Regions from separate parts of the Micromonospora sp. CPCC 205561 genome, predicted to be linked through region 3. Evidence: riboswitches for the same ligand, from Rfam matches in the RefSeq annotation. Region 3 holds a riboswitch; each other region holds the start of a gene.
What was found. A riboswitch is a leader RNA that binds a small molecule or an ion and turns the genes downstream of it on or off. The one in region 3 is predicted to bind S-adenosylmethionine.
Positions count from the first base shown of each region.

Region 1: linked by a shared signal. The riboswitch ahead of thrC (threonine synthase) and the one ahead of V6V16_RS24755 (ABC transporter substrate-binding protein) in region 3 are both predicted to bind S-adenosylmethionine.
Region 2: linked by a shared signal. The riboswitch ahead of V6V16_RS24075 (aminotransferase class V-fold PLP-dependent enzyme) and the one ahead of V6V16_RS24755 (ABC transporter substrate-binding protein) in region 3 are both predicted to bind S-adenosylmethionine.

Region 1 covers NZ_JBAKHV010000015.1:10,580-17,061, reverse strand. Annotated here, with positions in the region: gene V6V16_RS10875 (alpha/beta fold hydrolase) at 1-984, shown strand, start outside; gene V6V16_RS10870 (ABC transporter permease) at 981-1,853, shown strand; gene V6V16_RS10865 (DUF4232 domain-containing protein) at 1,867-2,583, opposite strand; gene V6V16_RS10860 (hypothetical protein) at 2,829-3,569, opposite strand; SAM riboswitch class I at 3,810-3,945, shown strand; gene thrC (threonine synthase) at 3,956-5,242, shown strand; gene V6V16_RS10850 (GNAT family N-acetyltransferase) at 5,681-6,482, shown strand, end outside.
Region 2 covers NZ_JBAKHV010000061.1:4,974-11,455, forward strand. Annotated here, with positions in the region: gene V6V16_RS24060 (DUF4031 domain-containing protein) at 1-285, shown strand, start outside; gene V6V16_RS24065 (HD domain-containing protein) at 423-1,067, opposite strand; gene V6V16_RS24070 (FUSC family protein) at 1,141-2,397, shown strand; gene V6V16_RS24075 (aminotransferase class V-fold PLP-dependent enzyme) at 2,591-3,871, opposite strand; SAM riboswitch class IV at 3,918-4,040, opposite strand; gene V6V16_RS24080 (PrsW family intramembrane metalloprotease) at 4,063-5,556, shown strand; gene V6V16_RS24085 (hypothetical protein) at 5,653-5,820, opposite strand; gene V6V16_RS24090 (GroES family chaperonin) at 5,914-6,252, opposite strand; gene V6V16_RS24095 (AI-2E family transporter) at 6,268-6,482, shown strand, end outside.
Region 3 covers NZ_JBAKHV010000065.1:20,498-26,979, reverse strand. Annotated here, with positions in the region: gene V6V16_RS24765 (sensor histidine kinase) at 78-1,679, shown strand; gene V6V16_RS24760 (RraA family protein) at 1,800-2,492, shown strand; SAM riboswitch class IV at 2,563-2,674, shown strand; gene V6V16_RS24755 (ABC transporter substrate-binding protein) at 2,946-3,803, shown strand; gene V6V16_RS24750 (amino acid ABC transporter permease) at 3,844-4,620, shown strand; gene V6V16_RS24745 (amino acid ABC transporter ATP-binding protein) at 4,623-5,360, shown strand; gene V6V16_RS24740 (hypothetical protein) at 5,331-5,654, opposite strand; gene V6V16_RS24735 (peptidoglycan recognition protein family protein) at 5,821-6,482, shown strand, end outside.

The DNA.
Region 1 (6,482 bases), on a different contig from region 3:
GTCGTCGCCGTGGTCCGCCGCCGGCACCGCCGCCAGGACAGCTCCGTGCACCCGGAGTACGCGGGCGTCCCGCTCGCCGTGCGGCAGCTCCGCAAGGAGTACGCGGACGGCTTCGTCGCCGTCTCGAACGTCGACTTCGAGGTGCACCCCGGTCAGGTCGTCGGCCTGCTCGGCCCGAACGGCGCGGGTAAGACCACCACGCTGCGGGTGCTGATGGGGCTGACCCAGCCCACCGCCGGCGAGATCTACGTCTTCGGGCACCGGCTCGTGCCCGGGTCGCCGGTGCTGTCCCGGATCGGCGCGTTGGTCGAGGGGCCGGGGTTCCTGCCGCACCTGTCGGGGCTGGAGAACCTGAGGGCGTACTGGCGGGCCACCGGCCGGCCGGCCGAGGACGCGCACTTCGAGGAGGCGCTGGCGATCGCCGGGCTGGGCGACTCCGTGCACCGGCGGACCAGGAACTACAGCCACGGCATGCGGCAGCGCCTCGCCATCGCGCAGGCCATGCTGGGCCTGCCCGAGCTGCTGGTGCTCGACGAGCCGACGGACGGGCTCGATCCACCGCAGATCGCGGAGATGCGCCGGGTGCTCCAGCGCTACGCCACCGACGGGCGCGCGGTGCTGGTCTCCAGCCACCTGTTGGCGGAGGTGGAGCAGACCTGCACGCACGCGGTGGTGGTGAACAAGGGCCGGATCGTGGCGTCGGGCCCGGTCGAGGAGATCGTCGGCGAGTCGCCGAGCGTGCTCTTCGACGTGACCGATCCGGTGGCCGCCCGGGCGGTGCTGGACGGCCTGCACGGGGTACGGGTGCTCCCCGACGGCGAGGGACAGCTCGTGGTGGACACCAACGGCACCGCCCGCAGCGAGGTGGTCGCCGAGCTGGTCCGGGCCGGCATCGGGGTGGACCGGGTGGTGCCGCGGCGCCGCCTGGAGGACGCGTTCCTCGCCCTGGTGGGCGAGAACTCTCGGGGAAGCGGGGACCGATGATGGCGGGCACGTCACCCACGGCGGGCGCGGCAGCCGGCTACCGGCCCTCGGCGACCCTGCCGTTCGGCGCCGAGTTCCGGCGGCAGGCGTCCCGGCGGCGTACGCAGCTCGCGCTCGGGTTCATGGTGCTGCTGCCGTTGATCATCCTGATCGCGTTCCAGTTCGACACGGGCGACGACGACAACGGGCGCGGGGAGTTCGGCAGCCTGGTGGAGTTTGCCACCTCTGGCGGGCTGAACTTCACCCTCTTCACGATCTTCGTGTCGGCGTCGTTCCTGATGGTCGTGGTGGTGGCGCTGTTCTGCGGCGACACGGTCGCCAGCGAGGCGAGCTGGGGGAGCCTGCGCTACCTGCTGGCGGTACCGGTGCCCCGCGCCCGCCTGCTCACGGTGAAGCTGCTGGTCGCGCTCGTCTACTCGGCCCTGGCGCTGCTGCTGCTCGCCGGCACCGCCCTGCTGATCGGCACCCTGCGCTACGGCTGGGAGCCGCTGCGCAGCACGGTCGCCGCCCAGCTCGAACCGGGGGAGGGCCTGCTGCGGCTGCTGGGGGCCCTCGGCTACCTGGCGGTGGTCCTCCTGGTGGTGGCCGGCCTGGCGTTCCTGTTGTCGGTGGTCACGGACGCCGCGCTCGGCGCGGTCGGCGGCGCGGTGCTGCTCTGGATCCTCTCCAGCATCCTCGACCAGATCACCGCGCTGGGCGCGCTGCGCGCGTTCCTGCCGACGCACTACAGCAACGCCTGGCTGGGGCTGCTGTCGACGCCGGTGCAGACCGACGACGTGGTACGCGGCGCGATTTCCGCGATCAGCTACGCGACGCTCTTCTGGGGGCTGGCCTTCTGGCGCTTCACCCGCAAGGACATCACCAGCTGAGGTCCTGCGCGCCTCACGGCAGCGGCGGCGTCGAACTGCTCGGCGCCGAGCCGCCCGGGTCCGGGTCGCCCGGCAGCGGGCGGGTGGGCGTCGGCGCCGGGTCGGCCGCCCGCTTCTGCCACGCGCTGACGCCGATCCGGCCCGTGTTGCCGAGGTCGATCGGCCCGTCGAGGCCGACGACCTGCGCGGACCGGCCCACGGCGGGGGCGACCTCCAGCCGCTCGCCGGCCGTGGCGACGACCGTCGGGTCCGTCACCAGGTTGCGCCAGAGCACGGCGGCGCCGGCCCGCTCGCCGGGCCGCAGGATCAGCGGCCGGGGCGGATCGTCGAAGCCCGACGTGATCCCCTCGGCCCCGTCGATCACCCGGACCGGGATCGGGTCGCCGTCGCCGTCGAACAGTCGCGGCACCGGGTAGCCGTCGAGCCGGTAGGGCTCCGTGCCGCAGTTGACCAGCTCCAGCCCGAGGGCCCGCAGACCCATCGCGGCGCTGGTGCCCGGCGAACTGATGTGGACGCCGGAGTCCGGGCAGCCGGCGGTGGGGGCGGCCCCGGACGCCGGCGCGGTCCCTCTCGGTACCCTGCTCGGCGCCGGTTCGACCGACGGCAGGTCACCCGCCGGGGAGCAGGCGCCCAGCAGGACGAGTCCGCAGACCGCGAGCCCGACCGTCCGCGTCGGGTCTGGAACTCCCCGGTGACGGCGCGCCGCGGGTCGGGCTTCGGGAAGTGCCATCGCCCGATCATCGCACCCGCCGGTGCGGCGCCGATCCTGGGACGGCGGCCGTCGAGCGCGGTTCGGCCGCCCCACCTGCGCGACCACCGCTCCGGGCACCCTCCGGGCGCCTGTCGCGCCGGCTCGGCCACGACATCACCGGTCCCGGAACCCGGCCGACGCGGTCGGAGCGGGACGGGAGCCGCCGGTCCGCCTCGCCCGGGTGGTGGCGGGCCCGCACCGACGTAAGCGGGGGCGTGTCGGGGTCAGTGGGAACGGGGCCCGCGCCTGCGGGTGGAGGAGTCCACTGCGGTGTCGCCGTCGGCGGAGCCGGCCGTGCCGCCGTCGGTGCCGGTCGCGCGGGTGTCGGCGTGGCTCAGCTCCACCAGCTTCGTGCCCCTGAGCTGGTAGACGGCGGTGCGTCGGATGCTCAGCTCCGCCGTCGGGCCGTCCGCGGGCCGGGTCAGGTAGACCACCGTCGCCCTGCCGTCGCGGACGCTGACGCTCTGCACCGGCGTACGGTCGCCGAGGTCGGCCTGGGCCTGGTAGTCCGGCTTTCCTCCGACGTTGCGCCAGGCGGCGAGGGTGAAGAAGCGGCCGGTGCCGCCGCCGTCGAGCATGACCACTCCGATCGCGTCGGCCGCGCCGTCGCCGTCGAGGTCGCCGACGGCGCACGGCCGCTGCAACTCCACTGTCGTGCCGTCCCGGTCGGACCAGCGGCCGTCGGCGAGGGGGATCGGGGCCGCGTACCCCTGGTAGCGGACCTTCGGGCTGCCGACCCGGGTGTCGCGCAGCGCGGCGCAGGTGAGCCGGTCACCGGTGCGGCGCGTCGGGGTCGCCCGGCTGGTCGCCGGGGCGGCGTCGGCGTCGTCCCGCTGCGCGGCGGTGCCGGCGGCCCGGTCGGCGGACCGGCTCCGCTTCTTCCGGCTGCCCGAGGAGCAGGCGGTGGTGGCCACCAGCAGGCAGGCCATGGAGAGCGCCACCACCGGGACGAGTTTGCGACGCATCACGCGTTCCTTTCCGTCGATGTGCCCGCACCGTAGCGGCCTCGCGCCAGCGCGCCCGCCGGTGGTGGACCAGGGCCGGCGCGGCGTCCATCCGGAGGGCGGCAGCGCTCGACGGCCCGGGCGGCGGGGCGTGCCGCGGACCGTCCGGCCGGACGGCCGGGCCTGCGGCGTCGCTCACAGCGTGGGATGTCCCGCCGGTCCGGGCGGCGTCGGTGCTTAGACTCGACGGCACAACTGCATACCTCATCCAGAGGGGCTGAGGGATACGGCCCGACGACGCCCCGGCAACCACCCCGCGCGCTCATCGCAGAGCGACCGGCGGGGCAGGTGCCAATTCCGTCCCCGCCGCAGGGTGCGATGCGGGGAAAGATGAGAGGACCCTCGACATGACGTCGACGTTCGCCCCGCCCGGCATCGACACCACGGCCAGCCCCGCCCGCGCCCTGGTCTGCCGCGCCTGCTCGGCCCGCTACCCGCTCGCCGCCCAGCACGCCTGCTACGAGTGTTTCGGCCCGCTGGAGGTCGACTACGACGCCGCCGCGCTCGCGCGGGTCACCCGGAAGCAGATCGAGGCGGGCCCGCAGAACATCTGGCGGTACGCGGCGTTGCTGCCCGCCGGTCAGGACCCGGCGACGCGGGTCACCCTCGACCCGGGCTTCACCCCGCTGGTGGCCGCCCCGCACCTCGCCGCCCAGCTGGGCATCACCGCTCCGCTCTGGGTCAAGGACGACAGCGCCAACCCGACGCACTCGTTCAAGGACCGGGTGGTCTCCGTGGCCCTGACCGCCGCCCACGCCCTCGGCTTCAGCCGCTACGCCTGCGCCTCCACCGGCAACCTGGCCAATTCGGTCGCCGCGCACGCCGCCCGGGCCGGCGCGCCGTCGGTGGTCTTCATCCCGAGCGACCTGGAGCAGGGCAAGGTGGTCACCACCGCCGTCTACGGCGGCGAGCTGGTCGCCATCGACGGCTCGTACGACGACGTGAACCGGCTCTGCGGCGAGCTGGTGGAGACGGACGAGTTCGAGGACACCGCGTTCGTCAACGTGAACGTACGCCCCTACTACGCCGAGGGGTCCAAGACGCTCGGCTACGAGGTGGCCGAGCAGCTCGGCTGGCGGATCCCGGCGCAGGTGGTGATCCCGATGGCCTCCGGCGAGCTGCTCACCAAGATCGACAAGGCGTTCACCGAGCTGGTCGAGATCGGCCTGGTGGAGGCGCCGGCCGGCGGCTGGAAGGTGTTCGGCGCCCAGTCGGCCGGCTGCAACCCGATCGCCACCGCGCTGCACGCCGAAAGCGACACCATCGTCCCGGTCAAGCCGACCGGCATCGCCAAGTCGCTGAACATCGGGGACCCGGCCGCCGGCCTCTACGCCCTGGAGGCGGTGCGCCGCACCGGGGGCTGGATGGAGTACGTCGACGACGACGAGATCCGCGCCGGCATCCGGCTGCTGGCCCGGACCACCGGCGTCTTCGCCGAGACCGCCGGCGGGGTGACCGTGGCGGTGCTGCGCAAGCTGGTCGAGGCGGGCCGGCTCGACCCGACGGCGGAGACCGTCGTCTTCAACACCGGCGAGGGCCTCAAGACCCTCGACGCCGTGGCCGCCGAGGTGGGCCCCACCCACCGCATCAAGCCCTCCCTGCGCGCCGCCCGAGACGCCAACCTCCTCTCCTGACCACCCCCACCCGCCCCGCCTTCCCACCCCCACCCCACCCCTCGCCCCGCCCCCGCCACACCCGCCCCGCCATCTTGCACTCGTCGCCCCCGCATTCCCGACATTTCGGCCCGGCTGGGGGCGGAAAGTGCAAGATCGCGGGGGCAGGAGGGGGCAGGACGGGGCGGGGCGGGGAGGGAGGGGGCGGGGGAGGGGGGGGCGGGGAGCGGTGGGTAGCTGTGGTTTTGCTGTGCGTACGCGAAATGCGGTCCCGAGGACTTGACGGCAGGAAAGGGACGGCGCAGGATGCTCCCTGCGGGAGGGCGTTTCGCCGGAGACTTTCAGTTCTTGCGACCCAACGCCGGAGGCGTTGTGCGAGCGTCCCTCCCGACCAACGTTCCGATCGGGCCGGCGTAAAATCGCTGGCCCGATCGTCGTTTCATGACGCACCCTCACCTGATGGGCATCACGATCGCGCCGCTCGACGTCGCCGACCAGGCCGCGATCGACCAGGCCTACCGGATCGGCGCGGCGGCCAACGAGGCCGATCTGCCGGACTTCCCGCCCTTCTGCCGGCGGCGCTTCGAGGCGTCGGTCCGGCACCCGATGCCGGGCAACGCCCCGCTCTGGGCGCTGGCCCGGCTCGACGGCCTGCCGGCCGGCTACCTCGCGCTGGAGCTGCCGCAGCTCGACAACACCGAGAACGCCACGGTCGACCTGATCGTGCACCCGGGGTACCGGCGCCGCGGCGTCGGCCGGGCGCTGCGCGAGCACGCCGTACGCCTGCTGCGGGAGCGGGGTCGCAAGCGGGTGGTGGGGATGGCGGTCCACGCGCTGCCCGGCGGCCCGGCCCGGTCCGGGGCGGGCGCCGCCTTCGCCGCCTGGGCGGGCGCCCGGCCGGCGCTGGCCGAGGTCCGCCGCCGGCTCGACACCACCCGGCTCGACGACGCCGCCCTGGACGCGGCGCTCGCCGAGGCCCGGTCCCGCGCCGCGGGCTACCGCACCGTCCGCTGGCAGGGCCACACCCCCGAGGAGTACGTCGCCGACATCGCCTACCTCGACGGCCGGCTGATGGCCGACGCGCCCCTGGGCGACGTGGAGTGGGAGCCGGAGCGGATCGACGCCGACCGGCTGCGGGGCACGGACCTGGCGCTGGACGCGCGGGGCCGGCGGCGCTACCACACGGCGGTGCGCCACGAGGCGTCCGGCCGACTGGTCGCCTGGACCCTGCTCGACGTGGGCGCGTCGGCCGACTGGCACG
Region 2 (6,482 bases), on a different contig from region 3:
TACCTGGACCGCCCCGGCTGGCCGTGGCGGGGACGGCTCTGGTCGCACCTGATCAGCGACGTCTCCCACGCCGAGCTGCACGCCTTCGCCGAGGCGCTGGGTGCGCCCCGGCGAGGCTTCGACCGGGACCACTACGACATCCCCGCCGAGCAGTTCGCGATGGCGGTCTGGCTGGGTGCCCGCGTGGTGCCGAGCCGGGAACTGGTGCGCCTGCTCCGCCACTCCGGCCTCCGCCGCCCCAAGCACCTGGCCCCCCGACCCCCCACCCCCACCCCCACCCCCTGACCCTCCCCCCCCGCACCCCCCAACCCCGCGATCTTGCACTTCCTGCCCTTCCGCCGTCGGACTCGCGGCTTTCGTCCGGGCCGAAAGTGCAAGATCGCCGCTCGGAGGGGACGGGAGGGTGGGAGGGGAGCGGGGGGTCAGGGGGGTGGGGGGAGGGTTGTTAGTTCGCGGGTCAGGTTCGCGCGGGCTCGGGGCTCCCAACGGTTGGCCAGAGTTGGCAGCCGGAACAGCGCCGGCAGGGCGAGCAGCCCGGCGAGCACCCGGGCCCGGCCGGCCCGGAAGGCGGGGTCGGGCACATGCGCGTACTCCCGGCGGATCGCTGCGGCGTAGCGGTCGTACGCCTCGGGCGGCGCGGCCAGGACGGCGAGGTCGGCGTCGCAGAGCAGCGCGCCGTCGGCGTCGCCCGGGTCGACGGCGTGCCCGGCGGTGAGCAGTACCAGCCGGCGCACCTCGTCCACGGCATCGGCCGGCAGGCCCGACCGGGCGAGCAGGGTGCCGGCGAGCGCCGCGCTGTGCCGCTCGTTGGCGTCGCCCTCGGCGCGCGGGTCGTAGACCGCGTCGTGGCACCAGGCGGCGAGGCGCACCAGGTCCGGCCGACCGGCGGCGGACGCGTGGGCGTCGACCACGTCGAGGACGGCCGTCAGGTGACCGGTGGTGTGGTAGTGCCGGTGCGGCTCCCGCCAGCGGGCCAGCAGTTCCCCGCCGGCCCGGGCCAACTCAACCGGGTCGGTCGCCCCGGCTCCCTGGGCCGCCGCCCGCCACCGGTCCAGAAGCTCCGCCACGCGCCGAGTGTGCCGCACCGCGGCCGGCGCCGAGGATTCACCCGGCGTGGCGCGGGTAGTCCCCGCCATGGCCGTGGCCCGCGATCGTCGCCGCTCGCTGGTGCGGCGCGTCATCCTGCGCGACCGGGCGGCGGAGATCGACGAGGTCCGGATCGCCGAGGCGCTGCGGCAGCTGCGGCACCACGGCAAGGCCACCCTGCACGACCGCCTGCACCGGGTCCGGATGGCGCTGGGCCTCGCCGTGCAGGCCGGTCTCGCCGCCGGGCTGTCCTGGCTGGCGGCGCACGAGTTGCTGGGCAACCCGCAGCCGGTATTCGCGCCGATCTCCGCCGTCGGCACCCTCGCCGTCTCGGTCGGTCAGCGGTTCCGCCGCACCATGGAGCTGATCGTGGGGGTGGCGGTCGGGGTCGCCGTCGGCGACTTCCTGATCTACCTGCTCGGCACCGGGCCGTGGCAGCTGGGTCTGGTGGTCACCCTGGCCATCCTGCTGACGATCTTCGCCGGCGCCAGCGTGGCCATCGTCATCCAGGCGGCGGCCACCGCGGTGCTGATAGTGACGCTCAGCCCGTCGACCGAGAACCTGGAGATACCCCGGTTCGTCGACGCCTTCGTCGGCGGCGGGATAGCGCTGCTGGTCACCGCGATCCTGCTGCCGCTCAATCCGCTGCGGATCATCAACCGGGCCGCCCGGCCGGCCCTGGACCTGCTCGCCGACCAGCTGGACGCCGCCGCGGAGGCCCTGCGGAACCGCGACCGCGAGAAGGCGCAACGCGCCCTGGAACGGCTCCGCAACAACCAGGACGAGCTCTCCACCTTCACCGAGGCGATCGAGGGGGCGAAGGAGACCGCCATGCTCTCGCCGGCCCGGTGGCACCGGAGGGACGAGCTGACCCACTACGCCGAGGCCGCCGACCCGCTCGACCGGGCGATGCGCAACGCCGGCACGCTGATCCGGCGCGCCGTCACCCTGATCGAGGACGAGGAGCCCGTCCCCGAGTCGATGCCGGACGCGTTGGCCCACCTGGCCGAGTCGGTACGCCTGCTCAAGCACGAGTTCGCGGTCGGGGAGGAACCGGAGCAGGCGCGGGAGCGGGCGTTGCGCGCGGTCAGCGAGGCCGGCCGAGCGTACGCCGACGGGGTCGGCTTCTCCGGCAGCGTGGTGGTCGCGCAGGTGCGTACCACGGCCAGCGACCTGATGGTGGCCTCGGGCCTCACGCAGGAGGAGGCTAACCGGGGGGTGCGCCAGTCCTTCGGCGACCTGGACCGGCCGCGGGACGCGGGGGAGCGGAGCGACGCCCCAAGACCCCCCGCCACACCCCCACTCGGCTGACCCGCCCCGCCCCACGCCCCCGCCCCGCCCCGCCCCGCCCCTCGCCCCCGCCCCTCGCCCCTTGCCCTCGCCCCCGCCCTCGCGATCTTGCACTTTCGGCCTTCGAGGTGAGGCTTGAGTCCGGATTGTCGGGGCGGCAAGTGCAAGATCGGCGCGGCCGGGCGGCCGGGCGGCCGGGCGGCGGGCCGCCACGTCACGCCAGCGCGGCCAGGGCGGCGAGCAGCCGGTCCACGTGGGCGGCGGTGCTGCCCAGGCCGATGCTGGCGCGCAGGGCGGTCGGCGGCAGGTCCCGCCGGCCGCTGCGCGTCGCCGCCTCGACGAGCAGCCGCCGGGCCAGCGGGTGGGCGCAGAAGAGGCCGTCCCGTACCCCGATGTCGTGCGCGCGGGCCAGCTCGGCCGCCACCTCCGCCGAGTCCCGGCCGGCCACCGCGAACGACACGATGCCCACCCGGGGCGCGCCCGGCCCGAAGGTGCGCAGCTCCACCACGTGCGGCAGGGCCGCGATGCCCTCGCGCAGCCGGGCCAGCAGGGCCTGCTCGGCGTCGTGCAGGGCCCCCCGGTCCGCGTCGGCCAGGGCCGCGCAGACCGCGGCCAGCGCGACCGCGCCGAGCAGGTTCGGCGTACCCGCCTCGTGCCGGCCGGGGCCGGCCGACCACCGTACATCGTGGGTGGCCGCCCCGACGTGGCTGGTGGCGCCCCCGCCGGCCAGGTAGGGCGGCGCGGCGTCCAGCCAGTCCGCCCGCCCGACCAGCACCCCCGCGCCGAACGGCGCGTACAGCTTGTGACCGGAGACCGCGAGGTAGTCGACGCCGAGGGCGGCGACGTCCACCGGCGCGTGCGGGGCGAGCTGCGCCGCGTCCACGGCGATCCGGGCCCCGTGCCGCCGCGCCACCCGGGCCAGTTCGGCCACCGGCCAGCGCTCGCCCGTCACGTTGCTGGCGGCGGTCACCGCGACCAGCACCGGCGGGCCCTGCGCGGGGCGCGGGCCGCCCCCCGTGCCGGGCCGGCGTAGCTCGGCGAGCGCGCAGGCCAGCGCGCGGACCGCCTCGGCCGGCTCCCGGGGCACCGGCAGCCGGACCGAGCCGCGCGGCCAGGGCAGCAGGTTGGCGTGGTGCTCACCGCCGAAGGTCACCACCGTGGTGCCGGCGGGCAGGGCCCGGGCCAGCAGGTTCAGCGCGTCGGTGGTGTTGCGGGTGAAGACCACGTGGTCGTCGGCGCGGGCGCCGAAGAAGTCACCGACAGTCTGCCGGGCGCGCTCGTAGGCGAGGGTGCAGCGCCGCGACAGGGCTCCGGCGCCACGGTGCACGCTGGCGTACCAGGGCAGCAGCTCGGCCACCGCGTCGGCCGCGACCCGCGCGCAGGGCGCGGTCGCCGCGTAGTCCAGGTTGACCTGGCCGGGCACGCCGAGCACGTCGAGCGGCCCGACGGCGGCGGCCGGCCGCGGCGCGGGCGGGGGTACGAGAGTGACGGTCATGGCCGACCTCCGGGTCCAGGGACCCCGGGTGGGCACACACGGGCGGGGTCCGCGCTTGCCCGGCGCGCGGTTCACGGGCCGGGCCCGGTCATCACCCGGGGCACCCCACCGCGAACTCGACGAGGGTTGCCGGCCAGCAAGCCGGGGCTTGACGCTGGCGCTCGTGACCTGCGGGCAGCATAGCCGGGCGAATGCGCCCGGACCAGCCGGCCCGCGGTGGTTACGCTGACCGCATGGCCGACACCCCGCCCGGCGTACCCCTGCCGCCGTCGCCGACCGCGCCCGCCGTCCCGCCGGCCGGCGGGGCTCCCCGGATGCCGCTGCGCCGGCTGGGCTGGCGTCGGTTCCTGGTGCTGGCCGCGACCGTCCTGTTCATCGCGGCGTGCGCGCTGTTCATGGTCTTCACGCTGGGCGAGAACCTCGGCGCCGAGGCGCTGCTGATCGGCGTGGTCGCCGCGATCCTCCCGGTTCCGGTGCTGGTGGGCTGCTTCCTCTGGCTGGACCGCTACGAACCGGAGCCGCTGAAGTACCTGGTCTTCTGCTTCGCCTGGGGCGCGTTCGTCTCCACCGCCGCCTCGCTGACCGTCAACGAGTTCTGGGCCGGGCGCTTCGAGGCGTGGGGGCTGCCGACCGCGCTGACGGCGGTGCTGGTCGCGCCGTTCATCGAGGAGCTGACCAAGGCGCTCGGGCCGATCCTGTTGCTGATCTTCCGCCGCCGGGAGATCTCCGGCATCACCGACGCCCTGGTCTACTGCGGGCTCTCCGCGATCGGGTTCGCCATGGTGGAGAACATCCTCTACCTGGGCGGCTACGGCTACGCCACCGGCGTGGAGCGGTACGGCCCCGCGACCGGCGCGCAGCAGGTCATCGCCGTCTTCATCGTCCGGATCCTGCTCTTCGGCTTCGCCCACCCGCTCTTCACCTCGATGACCGGGGTGGGGCTGGGGATCGCCGCGCGCGCCGCCGACCGGTGGGTCCGGGTGCTCGCCCCGATCGCCGGCCTGCTGCTGGCGATGATGCTGCACGGCCTCTGGAACCTGCTGCCGACGCTCACCCAGGCCACCGGCCAGATGCTGATCATGCTGTACGGCTTCATCGGCGTGATGGTGCCGGTCTTCTTCGGCATGGTCGGGCTCGCCGTGTGGCTGCGCGCCTGGGAGGGGCGGCTCACCGAGCGGACCCTGCCGGACTACGTCCGAGCGGGCTGGCTCACCCCGCCCGAGGTGGCGGCGCTGAGCAGCCTGGGGCGCCGGCACGCGGCGCGGGCGTGGGCCAAGCGGGTGGCCGGCGACGCGGGACTGAAGGCGATGCGCGGCTACCAGTTCGCCGCGACCCGGCTGGCGCTGCTGCGCGACGGCGCCCTGCGCGGCCTGGACCGGCGGCCGGCGGACCGCGAGCGGACCGCGCGGGAGGAACGCGAGCTGCTGGAGTCGATCGGCGCGTACCGGGCGTTCTTCGTCGGCAGGGACCCGCAGGCGCCGGCGGGGATCTGGGACGGGAGCCGCTACCACCTGCGCTTCCCGGACGGCTCGCAGCGCGTCGTCGAGGCACCGGACGAGCCCGTGGTGCCGATCCCGGTGATCCTCGCCCCGCCGCCGCCCCCGGCCTACCCGGCCGGTCACGGCGCACCGGGCTGGTACGGCGGCCCGCCGCCGCCGGCAGCCTGGCCGCCCGGCCGTCCCTGACCTACGCGTCACGCGGTCGGCCTCGACGCGGGCGTCGGGCCGGCCCCGGCCCGACCCGACCGGAGCCGCTCCTCGGTCAGGGACGGCCCCGGGTCGTCAGGTCATCAGGCTGGTGAGGAAGTCACCGAGGCCCTGCGCCATCGCCATCAGGCCCGCCCCGATCGCCTTGAACATCTCCGCCGCGCCCTCCGGCCGGAAGGCCATGAAGTAGATCAGGAACGCGACGCTCCCCCAGATCAAGAGCTTCTTCACGAATACCGGCATCGTCCCTCCCCAGGCCGGTGGTGCGGCTGGCTTCCCGGCCGGGGGCGAGGCAAACGACGCCGACGCCCCGATCCGGGGCGGGCGGGGGCGCGATCAGAGGTAGAGGCCGGTGGAGTCGTTCTCGATCCGCTCGGCGGCCACGGCGTGCACGTCGCGCTCGCGCAGCAGCACGTACCCGCGGCCGTGCAGCTCGACCTCGGAGCGGTCGTCGGGGTCGAAGAGGACCCGGTCGCCGGAGACGATCGCGCGCACGTTCGGCCCCACGCCCACGGCGGTGGCCCAGGCGAGGCGCTTGCCCACGGCGGCGGTCGCCGGGATCACGATTCCGGCGGTCGAGCGTCGCTCACCCTCGCTCCCCTCCATCCGCACCAGCACGCGGTCGTGCAGCAGGCGGATCGGCAGCCCGGAGTCGAGATTCTGGTCGGCGGTCACGCCGGAAACGCTACCGTGTCCCGGTCGGCCGGTCGTGGGCGGTTACGCACCGGGGGGCTGGGGCATTGTGTGGCAGACCTGCCCTACGGTGGCGTCGTCGGACGTATCCTGTCCGCCCACCGGCGTGGGCCGGGCCGGTTCTCTTGCCAGGAGGTGCGCTTGAGCCGCTTCGAGCGGATACGCGGACGGCTCCGTCACGCGTACGAGTCGGGCCGGGAGTCCGCGCGGGC
Region 3 (6,482 bases):
CAGGACACTCGTACCACCCGCCGGCAAGCCGGCCGCGCGCGCACGGCCGGCCCGCCGCCTCGGCTAGGGTGCAGCTCGTGGGCAGTGAGGCGAGTTCCGGGACACCGCTCCGCCGGCAGATGACGACCCGTCGCTGGCTCACCGTCCTGTTGCTGACGATGACCGCCCTCGTCCTGCTCGGCGGTGGCGCCGGCGCCGCCGTGCTGCGGCACACCGCCGAGGTATCCGACCACCTCGCCGACCGGATCGCACCGGCCCGTACGGCGGTCGGGCAGCTCGACAGCGGCCTGCTCGCCCAGGCGGCGGCCGTGCGCGGCCATGTCGTCACCGGCGACGCGCGGTTCGTCGACTCCTACCGCCGAGGCGTCGAGGCCGAACGCGCGACGATGACGCGGCTGCGCGGCCTGCTCACCGGCGAAGCGGCGGCGCTGGGCCAACTCGACGAGGCGCAGCGGCTGGCCGACCGCTGGCGCGACCGGTTCGCCGAGCGCCTGGTCGGCGCCCGGCGGGCCGGCGCGACGCCGCAGGAGCTGGCGCCGCTGGTGACGGGGGACGCGGAGACCTTCGAGGCGGTACGCGCCGAGCTGACCGGGTTGGTCGGCCGCCTGGACCGGATCCGTGACGCCGGCCGCGGCGACCTCGACCGCGCCCGGGCGCTGCGGGACCTGACCTTCGTGTCGATCCTGGCGGCCCTGCTGCTCTGCGGGATCGTCGGCTCCGTGCTCGTACGCACGAGGGTGCTGCGGCCGCTGGACCGGCTGGGCGCCTCGGTGCGGCAGGTGGCCGGCGGCGACTTCCGGCACCGGCTGCGGCCGGACGGCCCGGCCGACATCGCCCGGCTCACCACCGACGTGGAGACCATGCGCCGCACGGTGGTGCAGGCGTGGGAGAGCAGTCAGCACGACCGCGACGCCCTGGAACAGCAGGCAGCCGAGCTGCGCCGCTCCAACGAGGACCTGGAGCAGTTCGCGTACGTGGCGTCACACGACCTGCAGGAGCCGCTGCGCAAGGTGGCGTCGTTCTGCCAGATGCTGGAGCGCCGCTACGCCGACCAGCTCGACGACCGGGCCCGGCAGTACATCGGCTTCGCCGTCGACGGGGCGAGCCGGATGCAGGAGCTGATCAATGACCTGCTCACCTTCTCCCGGATCGGCCGGGTCTACGCGGAGCAGCGGGAGGTCGACCTGGCCGAGGTGCTCGCGCAGGCGGAGGCGAACCTCTCCCGGGCGGTGGAGGAGGCCGGCGCGACCATCACCCACGACCCGCTGCCCACCGTGCGCGGCGAGCCGACCCTGCTGACCATGCTGTGGCAGAACCTGCTGGGCAACGCCGTCAAGTTCCGCAGCCCCGACCGGGCCCCGCTGGTACGGGTGACGGTCGCGGAGACGCCGGAGGGCTGGTCGTTCGCGGTCGAGGACAACGGCATCGGCATCGACCCCCGGTACGCCGAGAAGATCTTCGTCATCTTCCAGCGGCTGCATCCCCGGGGCGCCTACCCGGGCACCGGCATCGGCCTGGCGATCTGCAAGAAGGTCGTCGAGCACCACGGCGGGACGTTGAGCCTGGACGAGGCGTACCAGGGCGGGACGCGGTTCGTCTTCACGATGCCGCGCGTGCCGGCGGCGGTCGTACCCGGACAGTCGGGCGAGCCGGCGGCGGAGCAGAGGGTCCCGGTCTGAGGGAGCACGCGACGGCGTGCCGGGCGCGATGCCAGCGGGGCAGGATTGGACCTCGCCCCGGCACCGCCCGTGCTCCCTACGATGACGGCCCACGATCCGGGCACCGCCGGGAGGGACGTCATGCGGGAGCGCTTCGCCGACCTGTCCACGCCGCTGATCGCCGACGCCTGCGTAGGCCTCGGTGTGCCGCCGCGCGCGGCGCCGGCCGGGATCCGCGCGGTCGTCCCCGGTCACCGGATCGCGGGCCGGGTGCTGCCGGTGCGCCACCACGGCAGCGTCGACGTGTTCCTGGAGGCGTACGCGAACGCGGCCCCGGGCGACGTGCTCGTCATCGACAACGGCGGCCGCGGCGACGAGGCGTGCGTCGGCGAACTGGCGGTGCTGGAGGGCGTCGCGGCCGGGATCGCCGGGCTGCTGGTGTGGGGCCTGCACCGGGACACTCCCGAGCTGGTGGAGATCGGCCTGCCCGTGTTCAGCTACGGCGCCCTCCCCCTCGGGCCGACCCGGCTCGACCCAAGGGAGCCGGAAACGCTCACCAGCGCCCGGGTCGGGCCGCACCTGGTGGGTCCCGACGACCTCGTGGTCGCCGACGACGACGGCGCGCTCTTCCTCCCCGCCGGGCGCGCCGCGGAGCTGTTCGCCGCGGCGGAGCGCATCCGCGACGTCGAGCGGGTCCAGGCACGGCGGATCCGCGCCGGGGAGACGCTGCGCGAGCAGACCGGCTTCGCCGAGTACCTGGCCCACCGCGCCACCGACCCGGCCTACACCTTCCGCCGGCACCTGCGGCGGGTGGGCGGGGCGATCGAGGAGTGACCCGGGCCCGGGTGAGGGTCGTCATAGCGGCTGGACGGTTGCCGGGGACGGGCTGCTAGCCTCGTCGGCAGGTCATGAGCGCCAGCGTCAAGCCCCGGCTCGCTGGCCGGCAACCCTCGTCCGCGCAGGGGTGCCCCGGGTGAGGACCAGGCACCGGAGTGGTTCCGGTGCAAGCGCGGCCTGGTTCCCGGGTCGTCACCGACCGAGGAGAGCCATGTCCTTCCGCAGCCTCGCCCCACCGGCGGGCCCCGCCGTGGCCCCGACGGAGCCGGCCCTGACGCGGCGCCGCCACGTCGACACGATGCGGGTCTGCGCCACCTCCTGTCGCCCCGGCGACGCGCGCTAGGCGCGCCACCCCTTCTGCCACGACCCATCCCAGCGGTACGCCCACCGGGCGCACCGTCGGCGACGCACGCCCGTGCCCGCCACCGGAACACCTCATCGGAGACACCTGTGCGCATCCTTTCCTCCCTCACCCGGGCCGCCGCCCTCGGCGTCGCCGCCGTCCTCGCCGCCACCGCGCTGACCGGCTGCGGCGACGACGCCTCCGGCGCCTCGGCCGACAACCCGTACGGCCTGCTCCAGCCGGGCGTGCTGCGCGCCGGCACGCTCACCGACGCCCCGCCGAACGTCTACCTCAAGGACGGCAGGTTCACCGGCTTCGACAACGACCTGCTCACCGCGGTCGCCGCGAAGGTCGGCCTGAAGGTGGAGTTCGTCGGCACGGACTTCTCCGCCCTGCTCTCCCAGGTCAACAACCGCAAGTTCGACGTCGGCAGCTCCTCGATCACGATCACCGAGGCGCGGAGGAAGACCGTCGACTTCGGCAACGGCTACGACTTCGGCCACTTCGGACTCGACGTGCCGGCCGGCTCGTCGATCACCGGATTCGACCAGCTCGCCGGCAAGCGGGTCGTGGTCGTGCAGGGCACCGTCCAGGACGACTACGCCACCGGCGAGGGGCTCGACCCGGTCCGGGTGCCCGACTACAACGGCGCGATCAACCAGCTCAAGGCCGGCACCGCCGACGCCTGGATCGCCCCCGCCGAGATCGGCGACAAGTCGGCCGCCGACAGCGGCGGCAAGATCACCGTGGCGGCCAAGCTGCTCAGCCCTGCCCCCACGGCGTACGCGTTCGCCAAGGGCAACGACAAGCTGCGCGAGGCACTGGACAAGGGCCTCGACGAGGTGATCGCGGACGGCACGTGGAGCCGCCTGCAGGCCCAGTACTACCCGGGCCGCCCGATCCCGGCCGACTTCAAGCCGGGCAGCGGCACGGTTGCGGTGCCGTCGGCGTCGGCCACCTCCTGAGACGTACGGACGACGAGCGGGCGGGGCGGTGGGAGGAACGATGGATCCGTTGAGCACCCTGTGGGAGACCTTCTTCGACTGGGACTCCATGCGCGAGGCGCTGCCCGAGATGCTGACGGTGGGGCTGCCCAACACGCTGATCCTGGCGGTCTCCGCCGCCCTGCTCGGCTCGGTGCTGGGCATGGCACTGGCCGTCGCGGGCATCTCGCGTACCCGATGGCTGCGGTGGCCGGCGCGGGTCTACACCGACGTGTTCCGCGGCCTGCCCGCCGCGGCGACGATCCTGCTCATCGGCGTCGGCCTGGCGCCGCTGGGCATGCGGGTGTGGGGGCCCAACCCGTACCCCCTGGGCATCCTGGCGCTGTCGCTGATCGCGGCGGCCTACATCGGCGAGATCTTCCGCTCCGGCATCCAGTCGGTGGAGGCCGCGCAGCTGGAGGGGGCCCGGGCACTGGGCCTGTCCTGGGGTGAGGCGATGCGCCTGGTGATCGTCCCGCAGGGGATCCGCCGGGTGCTGCCCGCCTGGGTGAACCAGCTGATCGCGCTGATCAAGGACTCCAGCCTGGTCTACTTCCTCGGCCTGCTGGCCAGCCAGCGGGAGTTGTTCCGGATCGGGCAGGACTACGCGGCGAACACCGGCAACCAGTCGGCGCTGCTGCTGGCCGGGCTGTGCTACCTGACGCTGACGGTTCCGCTGACGCACGCCGTCAACTGGATCGACCGGCGGCTGCGGCACGGCCGGCAGGCCACCGCGCCCGGTGACGACGACGACCTCGACCTGGCGCTGCCGGGCGCGGCGGGAGGGAACCAGCGATGAGCATCGACACGACGGCACCGGTGAGCCTGCGCGTCCGCGACGTGCACCTGGCCTTCGGGGCGCACCGGGTGCTGCGCGGGGTGGACCTGGACGTGGCGCGCGGGGCGACGGCCTGCGTGATCGGGCCGTCCGGGTCGGGCAAGTCCACCCTGCTGCGCACGATCAACCGGCTGATCGAGCCCGACCGCGGCGACGTGCTGCTCGACGGGCGCAGCGTGCTCGGCGACGACCCGGACGCCCTGCGGCAGCGGATCGGCATGGTCTTCCAGCAGTTCAACCTCTTTCCGCACATGAGCGTGCTGCGCAACGTCACCCTCGCGCTGCGTCGCGTCCGCGGGCTCGGCGAGGACGAGGCGGTGGCCGTCGCCCGCGAGCACCTGGAGCTGGTGGGGCTGGCGGCCAAGGCCGACGCCCGCCCGGCGCACCTCTCCGGCGGGCAGCAGCAGCGGGTCGCGATCGCCCGCGCGCTGGCGTTGCGCCCGCAGGTGATGCTCTTCGACGAGGCGACCTCCGCCCTGGATCCGGAGCTGGTCAAGGGGGTGCTGGGGCTGATGGCCGAACTCTCGGCCGGCGGCATGACGATGGTGGTGGTCACCCACGAGATGGGCTTCGCCCGCGAGGTCGCCGACACCGTCGCCTTCATGGACCGCGGCGTGGTGCTGGAGGCCGGCGAGCCGGCCGCGATCTTCGAGCGGGCCGAGCACCCCCGGCTACGCCGGTTCCTCTCCCAGGTGCTCTAGCGCCGAGCCGGTCGGTGAACCGACCCGTCCGGTGCCGTAGGTCCCGTTCCCACGCGGCGGCAGGCTCCGCAGTTCCGCGGTGAGCTGTTCGAGGTACCCGGGCGGCCCGGCCTCGGCGAACCACAGCCAGAGTTCGGCGGCGTGGATCGGTGACCAGGCCCGGACCATGGCCGGGTCGGCTCCGCACCCTTCGACGAGGACGTCGAACGAGCGCGGGTCCTTCCGCTCGGCGCCCCAGGACGCCCGTGACAGTTCTCCGAGCGGGTCGCCGAGATGGGCCGCCTCCCAGTCCACGACCACCGTGATGTCGCCGCTCCCTGCCGCATCCCGCCATCCTGCCAGGCGCGGAAGGCTGGCGCGCCGGCGAGTCTTGGCAATATCCTCCACAGCACACGCGACGCCTGGAGTTCCTTTTCAGAGGCCCGCCCTGCCCCGCCCCGCCCGCCGCAGAGGAGATGCCGTGCACGTCGAGAGTTCCGCACTGGACCGCCGGACCCTGCTCCGGGCCGGCCTCGGCGCCGCCACGGTCGCGGTGGTCGGCAGCCAGCTCACCCTCCCGCTCGCCGCGCGGGCGGACCCCGGCGCCGACCTGGACTGGATCTACAGCTGCGACGAGTGGGGCGCGCGCCCGCCGAGGGACCCGCTGGCGGTCAGCGCCATCCCCACCAACAAGATCATCGTGCACCACATGGCGTTCCCGAACGTCACCGACCACTCCGAGGCACAGGCGGTCAAGCTGGCCCGCGACTGCCAGGACCTGCACATGGACGGCAACGGGTGGTCCGACACCGGCCAGCACTTCACGATCAGCCGCGGCGGGTACGTCATGGAGGGACGCCGGGGCAGCCTGGAGCGGCTGCGGGCCGGCGACCGGCAAATGATCTCGGCGCACTGCCCGGGCGAGAACGGCCGGGCCATCGGCATCGAGAACGAGGGCACGTACGTCACCGAGACGCCGCCGGAGGCCCTGCTGGACTCCCTGGTCACGCTCTGCGCGACCATCTGCCGGCGGTACGGGCTGCACGCCCACGACATCTTCGGCCACTGGGACTTCCGTACCACGCTCTGCCCCGGCGCCGCCTTCTACGGGCAGTTCCCCGCCCTGCGCCGCCGCGTCTTCGA